2 linked regions of the Phragmitibacter flavus genome follow. The protein of the gene in region 1 binds, or shares a complex with, the protein of each later gene. Links are inferred from orthologs where the notes say so. Each region holds a gene or a part of one and is shown in the gene's direction. Other genes may lie near its edges.

Region 1 (5,217 bases):
GACCCCTCCAACGGGAGAGGTGCCGGTGAGCAGCACGCGGGATCGTGAGGTGTTGATGGCGTCGGCAGGAGCCCATCTTTCGACTTACATCGCAGTCACCGTTCCGGCCCAAGGCATTGCTGCGGAACGCGGTGGCAAGGCAACGGTCATGTTATGGAACACCCGGCTCCAAAGGTTGGCCAGCGATGAGGTGCTGGTGCTTGACCGTCAACCTGGCGGCGGAAAAGACATCAAAGTGGAAGGTCTGACGGCGCAATTTGTGGCGTCAACTCCATGAAGGTAATCGGCGCATTTTTGAATCCTTAGTTGACATGGCGCTGAGTTTCGCCACTGCGGTAGTAGCCCATTATGTCCAGCCCGTCCACCGGTCGTCCCAGTATCCTGGCCAATCTCATTCTCATGCTGTTTGTTGGCAGCATGTTGGTGGGATTTTTTGTTCTGTTGCGGAGTTGCGAGGAAAAAGCCGGGAATGCCATGGTGGGTCCATTGAACCAGGAGAAGCCGGAAAAGGTGCCGGGGTCGACGGACTCCAAACCGGTGGCGGAACCAACCAAGGAAGATATCGCGAAGAAAGTGGCAGAGGCCAATCAGGTGCGCAAATCGCAGCCCGTCGCCAAGGAAGAGGAAGAGATCGGTAAACCTTTCAGCACGCCTCCAGCGGCTCCAGAACCGACACCGATGGTGGCAACGGCCGAGCCCACTTCGATGCCGAATTCGACCGCAACCCCTCCAAGCGCGACCCTCGTGACCGATACTCCGCCTGCGGCAACGACGCCTGATGCATCATTGGACATCCTGCCGCCCAAAGAGCCGGTGCGTGAAGTGGCTGCCGGTTCGGCTGAGGGCAATGCGCTTATCAAGGACGCGGCGGCGAGGATCGACGAGGCACCTACTGAATTGTATTCCGACAAGGCCAAGGCCAAGGTGCGTGAGGGTTTGCAGGCGGCGCGACGCATTTTCAAAGTGCATACCGTTTACTTTGAGAAGGGCGGGGCAAAACCCGGTGCGGCCGATTCGGGTGAGCTGGTCAAATCTTTAGGGGAAGGCTCGTTGGCTGAGGTAATGGATGATCCGCGCGCCGTGTTTTTTGTTTTGGGTTTTGCGGATCGCACCGGGGACGCAGCGACCAACAAGAAGCTCTCGAAAGATCGTGCAGACGCGGTGATCAATCTTCTCAAAAGCGCTGGAGCGCTCAATTTGACGTATCCGGTGGCAATCGGATCGACCGAGCTGGTCGCGCCGGAGAACCAAAACAAGAACCGGGCGGCCGAAGTCTGGCTGGTGCTTCCCTGATCGGATTAGAGACGCCGACGACGGCTTGATCGGTTGAAAGAAAAGGTTCAGGAGTCGAAAATAACCTTGCAATCAGCTTGACCCCGTTCTGCAAGCGTATAACATAGCATCCCCCTTCCGCGATGCGGACGGGCCGAATGCCAAATCACATTCGACTGCCATGAAAAAGGAACTACATCCAACCACTTTCGAGACCAGCATTACCTGCACCTGTGGCACGGTTTACAAAACTTGGTCTACCGTTCAGAACCTCAAAATCGGCATTTGCGCTGGTTGCCACCCCTTCTTTACGGGTGAACAACGTTTCGTTGATACCGCCGGTCGCGTTGACAAATTCGCCCAACGTTATGGTTCGACCGCCGCGACTCGTCGTGGCAAGCCAAAAGCGGCTTCGGTTACGGCCTCCGCTTAGCGCTTCAGATTTATTTTCAGCAAAACGGTGCTCGTGCCTTGATGGCGCGACACCGTTTTTTGTTTGTGCATTTTTTCGCCGACTGAATCAGCGCCATGGACTACTCATCGATCATTGAAAAAAAGAAACTCCGTCTCTCCGAATTGGAGATGCAGATGGAGCAGCCGGATTTTTACGAAGACAACCGCAAGGCCAGCGGATTGCTGCGCGAACATCGGCATTTGCAGGCGCTGGACAATTCTTGGGAAGAGTTTTTGCGTGTTGGACAGCAGATCGTCGACAATGAAGATCTCGCCAAGTCCGGAGATGCCGAACTGGCCGAGATGGCCGAAGAAGAATTGCCCTCGCTGAGGAAGCGGCTCGAGGAACTCGAAGGTTTGGTGCAGCTGGCCATTCTGCCACCGGATCCTTTGGAAGGTCGCGATGTGATCATGGAGATTCGCGCGGGCACGGGGGGAGATGAGGCGGCGTTGTTTGCCGGGGATTTGATGCGGATGTATGGCCGGTATGCCGAAGAGCGCGGTTGGAAGGTCGAGCCCTTGGAAGCCAGCCCGGCGGATCTGGGTGGGTTCCGCGAGGTGGTGTTCAAGGTGAGCGGCGAGGATGTGTTCAGCACATTGAAATATGAAAGCGGCGTGCATCGAGTGCAGCGCGTTCCTGCCACGGAAGCGCAGGGGAGGATTCACACATCCACGGCAACGGTGGCGGTGCTTCCTGAAGCCGAGGAGGTGGACATCGAGTTCAAGCCGGACGAGGTGCGCATTGAAGTTTGTCGTGCTTCGGGAAACGGTGGACAGGGGGTCAATACGACCGATTCCGCCGTGCAGGTGATGCACATGCCGACGGGCACCATTGTGCGTTGTCAGGATGGTCGCAGCCAGTTGAAGAACAAAGAGAAGGCGTTGTCGATTCTGCGTTCGCGACTGTTGGAGCGCAAACAGAACGAGGAGGCGGCCAAGTATTCGGCTCACCGCCGTTCATTGATCGGCAGTGGTGGCCGGGAGGAGAAGATCCGCACTTACAACTATCCGCAGAACCGCATCACCGATCACCGCATTGAAGTGACGCTTTACAACCTTGAAATGTTCGTCGAAGGGCGCATTCAGGAGATGGTTGAGAAGCTGAAGGCAAGCGACGTGCATGATCGTCTTGCTGAGGCAGGGCTACGTTGATCGATTCATTAAATGTATTCACCAAGTAGTGGTTAACGACGGTGGATTCCGGTTTTGTATTGACAGCGATACACGACATGGGCCAAGCTCAAGGTCCACTAAGGCGGTTTTGTTTCTAATCCATTTGTCTAATTTTCGAAAATGTCACTTCCATTCCTCCGCTCTTATTTCATGGCGAATTCGACCTTGTCCGTCATTTGTGGACTGGGTTTAAGTTTCATTTCGAGTCACGCAGCGACCGTGGTTTGGAATGGCGCAGGAGCGGACAATAACTGGGGGACTGGTGCGAATTGGGGAGGATCGGGCAGCACGGTTCCGGGGACGGCACCGGTGAACCCGGTCGCCCCTGCGACGGGGGATATCATTCAGTTTGCGGGTTCGACACGTCTGAACCCGTTGTTGGGCGCTGAGTTATGGCGGGCAGATCGAATCGTTTTTAACAGTGGTGCCGGAGCTTTCACTTTGGGGAATGAGGCGGATCGCAAGACCATCCGCTTGAGAGCAACCACCGCAACGGGCCATGATTCCAATGAATTTCTGGTGAACAACGCCTCAAATCTTCAGACCATCAACGACCACCTGGTGATTGAAGGATCGGGGGTGAACAACACAACGGGGGGTGGCATTCAGGCAATCAATGGAGACATCGTGCTCAATGGCAATTTGTCGGCGGCAACCACCCTGAGTGGTCTTCGGCTGAAGCCCAATGGTGGGCGCACGCTGACCGTCAACGGGGTGATTTCCGGCAACTGGGGCCTCACTGCCGTGAACAGCGGCGGCACGGTGGCTTTGAATGGATTGAACACCTACACCAATGGCACGGCGGTGTGGAGCGGAACGGTCAGGGTCGGAGTCAATTCCCTTTCCGGGGCAGCCGGTGCATTTGGGAATGGCACTTCAGCCATTGCCATGGCAAATGGGGGAACCTCCCCCACTGACTCAGCCAACTACAACTCAGCGATCCTGACGAGCGCTGCGGTGACGATTGGGAGAGACATCACGCTCACGACACGGACACAAGGAGCGGTGAATGCGACCAACAGCTTTCGGTTGGGTGGGGACACCGCCCATTTGTCCAGTTTTACGGGAACGGTGCTGATGTCGCATTTGCATCCGTTGACCGTGACGGCAGCAGCGGGGGGACGGGTAAACTTTAGCACGCTCAGCCGCACTTCGACCAACGCGTTGATGGAGGATGATTTGATCAAACAAGGGCTTGGCATCGTGGCACTGACCGGCACGGCCAACTATGCGGGCGAGACCTTGATCAATCAGGGGACACTTCTGGTGAACGGTATCTTATCGAAGACAAGCACGGCAGTTTCTACTCAGGTGGGCGCGGTCATCGTCAGCACCAACGCTGCTTTGGGAGGATCAGGCACCATTGCTCGCAATGTGACCATCAACACCGGAGGGATTTTTGCTCCAGGGGATATGAGTCTTGCCAGCGTGAGTTCGACGGGGCTGTTGACCATTGACGCGGATCTCACCCTGAACACTGGCAGCATCCTGCGTTTTGATCTTGGCAGTAGTTCGGGCGATTGGGTGGATGTTAATGGAGCCCTCACATTGCGTGGAATTCTGGAGGTCACGAATGCGGGAGGTTTTGGCAATGGATCCTACAAGTTGTTTGAATATGGAACCCTCGCCTACAACTTGGGCGATGTGGTCCTGGCAAGTCCGAACTACAGCCTGGTTGTTAACGATGCGCAAAAGGCGGTCTATTTGAATGTGGTGCCGGAACCGGGTCGCGTGGTTTTGCTTCTTGCGGGATTGGGACTTTTGGTGATCCGTCGTCGCCGTCGCTCCGTTGTTTAAAACAGCTACCACCCCAAGCGCGCAGGGTGGCGACTGAATGCGGCAATGTGATTCAGCACGACACGAAACAGTCAGCGGCCTCTGCGACGGCGCAGGGCGAGGGAGCAAAGCCCAGAGAGGAGCAGGACGGCGCGGCTTGGCTCCGGGGCGGCAAAGATGGCCAGCACTTCCTGTTGGGTAAGCGCAGTATCGAACAGAGCCAGATAATCCATGGCACCGTTAAACGCTTTGCGGTGATTGCCACTGCCCGTGCCTGGCGTTTCGCTGCCGAGCAGCAGGTTGCCATTGGAAGTGGGGCTGACCCATGTGGTGGCGTTGCTGGTGAAGGTGCTTAGGATGCCATTGGCACCGACCAGATAAAAAGTGACCTGCCCGGTTTTTTTATCGGCATCGCCGTTGTCATTAAGCACCATGGCGATGTCATACCATTCACCGACGTTGAGGATGGCTGCGGGGTTATAAACATGACTGGCACCCGAGGAAGTCTGACCCGCTCCGGCACCAGCGGTGTAATAATAGAGG
Region 2 (4,376 bases), 160 kb from region 1 along the record:
GCCATGACGCCTTCGGCGGGCCACCAGCCGGCGACGCGGACTTGCATGGGTTTCTCGCCGGGTTTGCCGGTGGCGAGCTGCTGTTTGACGGTCTCTAAAATGGCTTGCTCGCTCTCGGGGGTCATGGGGGCACCGAAGAAAGATTCGACACTTTGGGCGACGTCCTTGTCGTTAATGCCGACGAGGGCCACTTTTTGGGCACCGTGCTCAGGTGGTTTGGGGGCGCGGCTGACGGAGAAGTCGACCGGGCCGTTCATGACGATGAGCTGCTTGAGTTTTTGAGTGGTGCCGTTTTGATGGGCTTCGGCGATCTGGCGGCGGACTTGTTGTTCGACGAGTTTGCGTTCGAGTTCGAGAATGGCGACTTCCTGGGCGCGCTGCTCCGGGGTGGAGGGGACGATGATCGGTTTGGAAATCGGGGGCTTGATGATCAGCGTGGGGGTGAGGCTTCCATCGGCCTGCACCATGGGCATGGGACCTTCCACAGGGAGGGGCAAATCCAAATCTTGGGCGGCGAGGGCGAATGGAAGCGCGGAGGCCAGGCAAACGCTGATGATGGAGCAACGATATTTCACGGAATTATCACGAAAAATGAATTTTATGGCAGGTTTGCTGCGCTCTGGCAAGATTCTTTCGCAGTTGTCGCGTCGCTGTTTTCCCTCTGCAATCAACCCTCTATGGCCGAAGAAATTAAAATCACCCGTCGCAAGGCGTTTATTAGCATTAGTGATGAATTGCGGAGCTACCTTCGGCATTATGGTCGGATGGCCCCGTTGCCGGCGACCTATACGGATTTGATGGGGTTTTCGAGTTGTTACCCGTTGATGGACAAGGATGGTCAGTCAACGTTGTGGGACAGTGTGGTGTATGAGCGGGGAGTGATGGAGGAGTTGTGGCCGCGGTTGACGAGCATTTATTCGCTGTTGAAGACGGGCGACATGCAGTCGGTGCCGCACCTTTACATTGAGCGGGTGGATTTTTGTGGTTTTGGAAATAGTAAACCGTTCCGGATTCGCGTGGTGAATCAATACAACGACAACTATGACCATTTTTACGTGAAAGTGGCGGATGCGTCGCGGGTGTATGGACTTGAGCTGGAGCATCTGCTGTCGCCGAACAGCATCACGTATTTGTGCCATGAGAACACGTTGATCGAGGAGCACATTGCGGGGATTCCGGGGGATGTGTTCATCAAAGACTATTTCGACCGGCCGGACGTGAACCGCGTGCGGGTGGCGAAGGAGTTTGTGAAGTTCAGCGAGCGCTGTTTCATCCGGTTGCTGGGGGACATGCGGAGCTACAATTATGTGATGGACATGACGCCGGACTTTGAGGAAACGCAGTATCGGGTGCGGGCCATTGATTTCGACCAGCAAAGTTATGAGGGGGCGAAGAGCATTTATTTGCCGCAGTTTTACAAAGAGAACCTGCCGGTGGTGCAGATGTGCACCAAATATTTGAACTACGCGACAATGCAGCAATATCAGCAGGAGGAGCGGACTCTGATCGCGCGGCGGTTTCTGGCGGAGAAGGGGAGGCTGAGATCGTTGTTTCGCTGCATGAAAAGTCACCCGGTGGAGCCGGTGGCGAAGGTGGAGCAGTTGAAGCGGGAGCTGGGTGATTATCACAGCACGGATTATTTTGCGGGATGTGCCTCCATGGGGGATTTGGTGGAGAAACACATCGAGTTCACCCTCGGCAGGTTGTTGGCGCCAGGGCTGGCGACGGTGTTGCCTCCTGTGGAATGAGAAATCGAATCTCAAGCAGCTGGCAGTTGCAAATGGTGGCGGGCGGCGTCACATGAGGTCGCGGCTTGACCAACAGGGATTTACTGAGATTTATTCCACACCATTACACTATGAAGATACCCAACATTTTTGAAGACGAGACCAAGGCGGTGAGTTTTGCTGCCGGGGTAACGATTTTTAGCAGTGGCGATCAGGGGGAGGCAATGTTTGTGATTCAATCGGGTCAGGTGGAGCTGTCGGTGAAAGGAAAAGTGGTGGAGACGGTGGGTGAGGATGGATTTTTTGGAGAGATGGCGTTGATTGAGGATGGCCCAAGAACGGCGACGGCGGTGGCGAAGTCGGATTGTGTGTTGGTGCCGATCAATCGTCAGCGTTTTGAGTTCATGGTGCATGAGGTGCCGCAGTTTGCGGTGGAGGTGATGCGGGTGTTGAGCCGTCGGCTGCGGCGTTTGGATGACGGGGTGGTGTGAATGACTAAGAACGGATGAAACTATTGCTCGAGACTTTGAACAGCGGTGCGGAATACCTGGCGAAACGGCAGGTGGAGGATGCGCGTCTGAACATGGAGCATCTGTTGGCGCATGTGTTGGGATGCCGGAGGCTCGATTTGTATCTGCGTTTTGATCTGGCATTGGAGGAGGCCCAGTTGCAGCCGTTGAGGGTGCTGTTGAAGCGTCGGGGCGAGGGCGAGCCGTTGCAGCATTTGTTGGGGACGGTGCCCTTTTATGGGAGCGATTTTGTGAGCGATGCTCGGGCGTTGATTCCGCGTCCTGAGACGGAACATCTGGTGCATTTGCTGGTGGAGAAGAAGTTGGCGGAGAAGGTGCCGGGAACGGTATTAGACATGGGGACAGGGTCGGGTTGCATTGGTTTGTCGCTGGCAAAAGCGTGGCCGGGGGCGCAGGTGACGTTGGCGGATGTTTCGGAGGACGCGTTGGAGCTGGCGAGGTTGAACGCGACGCGGTTGAAGCTGGAAGGTCGGAATGTTCGCTTCGTGAGGAGTGATTTGTTTGAAGAGCTTCAAGGGCATCAATTTGATCTCATCGTGGCGAACCTGCCGTATATTCCAACCGGTGAGATGGGATCGCTGAGCCGGGAGGTGTTGCGCGATCCGCGACTGGCGTTGGATGGTGGGGAATCGGGCTTGGAGATCGTGGACCGGTTGATCGAAGGATGCCCGGCGCGAATGAAGAAGGGGGGGATGTTGGCGTTGGAATTGCATCACGATCAGGCGAATGCGGTGTTAAATCGTTTGCAATTGGCAGGTTTTTCCGAGATGCACGGCGCACAGGATCTTTCGGGCATCGAGCGCTTCGTGTTTGCAACTGCTCCGGAGATTGATGTTGATGCTGAAGTTGTCGAGGCCGTCGAGACGGAGTCGGTGGCAGAAGAGGATCGCTAGTATCTCATTTTCTTTTTTCTCTTATTTAAATTAATCCATGCAAAAACTCATCGTTCAAGGCGGCACGCGGTTGCGTGGCAAGGTCACCATCAGCGGTTCCAAAAACTCCTCGCTGCCCATCCTGGCGGCGACGTTGCTGACGAAGGATGAGTGTGTGATTCACCGGGTGCCGGATTTGAGTGACACGAACTACATGCTGCAAATTTTGCGGGAGCTGGGTGCCGAGGTGGAACGCGCGAGCGGGACGATGAACATCAAGGCCGAGAAAATCGTTCCTGATACGCCTTATGATTTGGTGGTGAAGATGCGCGCGTCGATTTGTGTGATGGGTCCGTTGACGGGTCGGTTGCGCAAGGCGGTGGTGTCATTGCCGGGCGGATGCGTGATTGGGGATAGGCCGGTGGATTTGCATTTGAAGGGTTTGGAGTATTTGGGCGCCAAGGTGCAGGTGGACGGCGGCAACATTCACATCGAGGCGGTGGAGCCTTTGAAGGGGTGCACCATGAACTTGACCAGCAAGTATGGATCGACGGTCTTGGGCACGGACAACGTGATGATGGCGGCGGTGCTGACGAAGGGGACGACCATCATTGAAGGCGCGGCGGCGGAACCGGAAGTGGAGGATTTGGCGAATTTCCTGATCAAAATGGGTGCGAAGATTGAGGGGGCAGGGACGACGCGGATTGTGATTGAAGGGGTCGAGGAACTTCATGGAGCGGAACACACGGTGATTCCTGACCGGATTGAAGCGGGCACGTTTTTGGTGGCGGGAGCGATCTGTGGGGACGGGGTGATGGTTCGTAATGTGATTCCGGCGCACCTGAAAACGACCATCGAATTGTTGCAGTCGTCGGGTTATGACGTGACTTCGACCAAGGACACGGTGACCATCATGCAAGGAACGAGTCCAAAGGGCTTTCATTTGACCACGCGGCCGTATCCTGGCTTCCCGACGGATATGCAGGCGCAATTCTGTGCTCTGGCCTGCACGATTCCCGGGCTGAGCAGCATCAAGGAGACGATTTTCCAAAACCGCTTCATGCATGTTTCCGAATTGAAACGGATGGGGGCGAACATTGAGCTGGATGGCGACACGGCGCGGATCACGGGAGTTCCTATGCTTAGCGGAGCCCCGGTGATGGCGAGTGATTTACGGGCTTCAGCGGCTTTGGTGCTGGCGGCGATCAATGCCAAGGGCACGACGAAGATTGACCGTCTTTACCATA

The links. The genes of interacting proteins can lie anywhere in the genome.
Region 2: the proteins of prfA (region 1) and prmC are in contact, whole or in part, in a crystal structure (PDB 2B3T), measured with the Escherichia coli proteins. The link is inferred for Phragmitibacter flavus from one-to-one orthologs.

The regions. Positions count from the first base shown.
Region 1 is NZ_VAUV01000012.1:26,030-31,246, forward strand. Bases 990-3,838 are described here. They hold prfA (peptide chain release factor 1), read left to right. Parts: upstream 990-1,800; coding sequence 1,801-2,877; downstream 2,878-3,838. Other genes in these bases: FEM03_RS16395 (OmpA family protein), read left to right, coding at 990-1,293; rpmE (50S ribosomal protein L31), read left to right, coding at 1,454-1,705; FEM03_RS16410 (autotransporter-associated beta strand repeat-containing protein), read left to right, coding at 3,019-3,838. Outside these bases: FEM03_RS16390 (hypothetical protein), read left to right, coding at 1-277; more of FEM03_RS16395, read left to right, coding at 349-989; more of FEM03_RS16410, read left to right, coding at 3,839-4,695; FEM03_RS16415 (LamG domain-containing protein), read right to left, coding at 4,767-5,217. UniProt on the Escherichia coli protein: Peptide chain release factor 1 directs the termination of translation in response to the peptide chain termination codons UAG and UAA.
Region 2 is NZ_VAUV01000012.1:188,705-193,080, forward strand. Bases 1,308-4,191 are described here. They hold prmC (peptide chain release factor N(5)-glutamine methyltransferase), read left to right. Parts: upstream 1,308-2,232; coding sequence 2,233-3,150; downstream 3,151-4,191. Other genes in these bases: FEM03_RS17105 (hypothetical protein), read left to right, coding at 1,308-1,748; FEM03_RS17110 (cyclic nucleotide-binding domain-containing protein), read left to right, coding at 1,859-2,218; murA (UDP-N-acetylglucosamine 1-carboxyvinyltransferase), read left to right, coding at 3,188-4,191. Also shown: FEM03_RS17100 (hypothetical protein), read right to left, coding at 1-575; more of FEM03_RS17105, read left to right, coding at 678-1,307; more of murA, read left to right, coding at 4,192-4,376. UniProt on the Escherichia coli protein: Methylates the class 1 translation termination release factors RF1/PrfA and RF2/PrfB on the glutamine residue of the universally conserved GGQ motif, i.e. on 'Gln-235' in RF1 and on 'Gln-252' in RF2.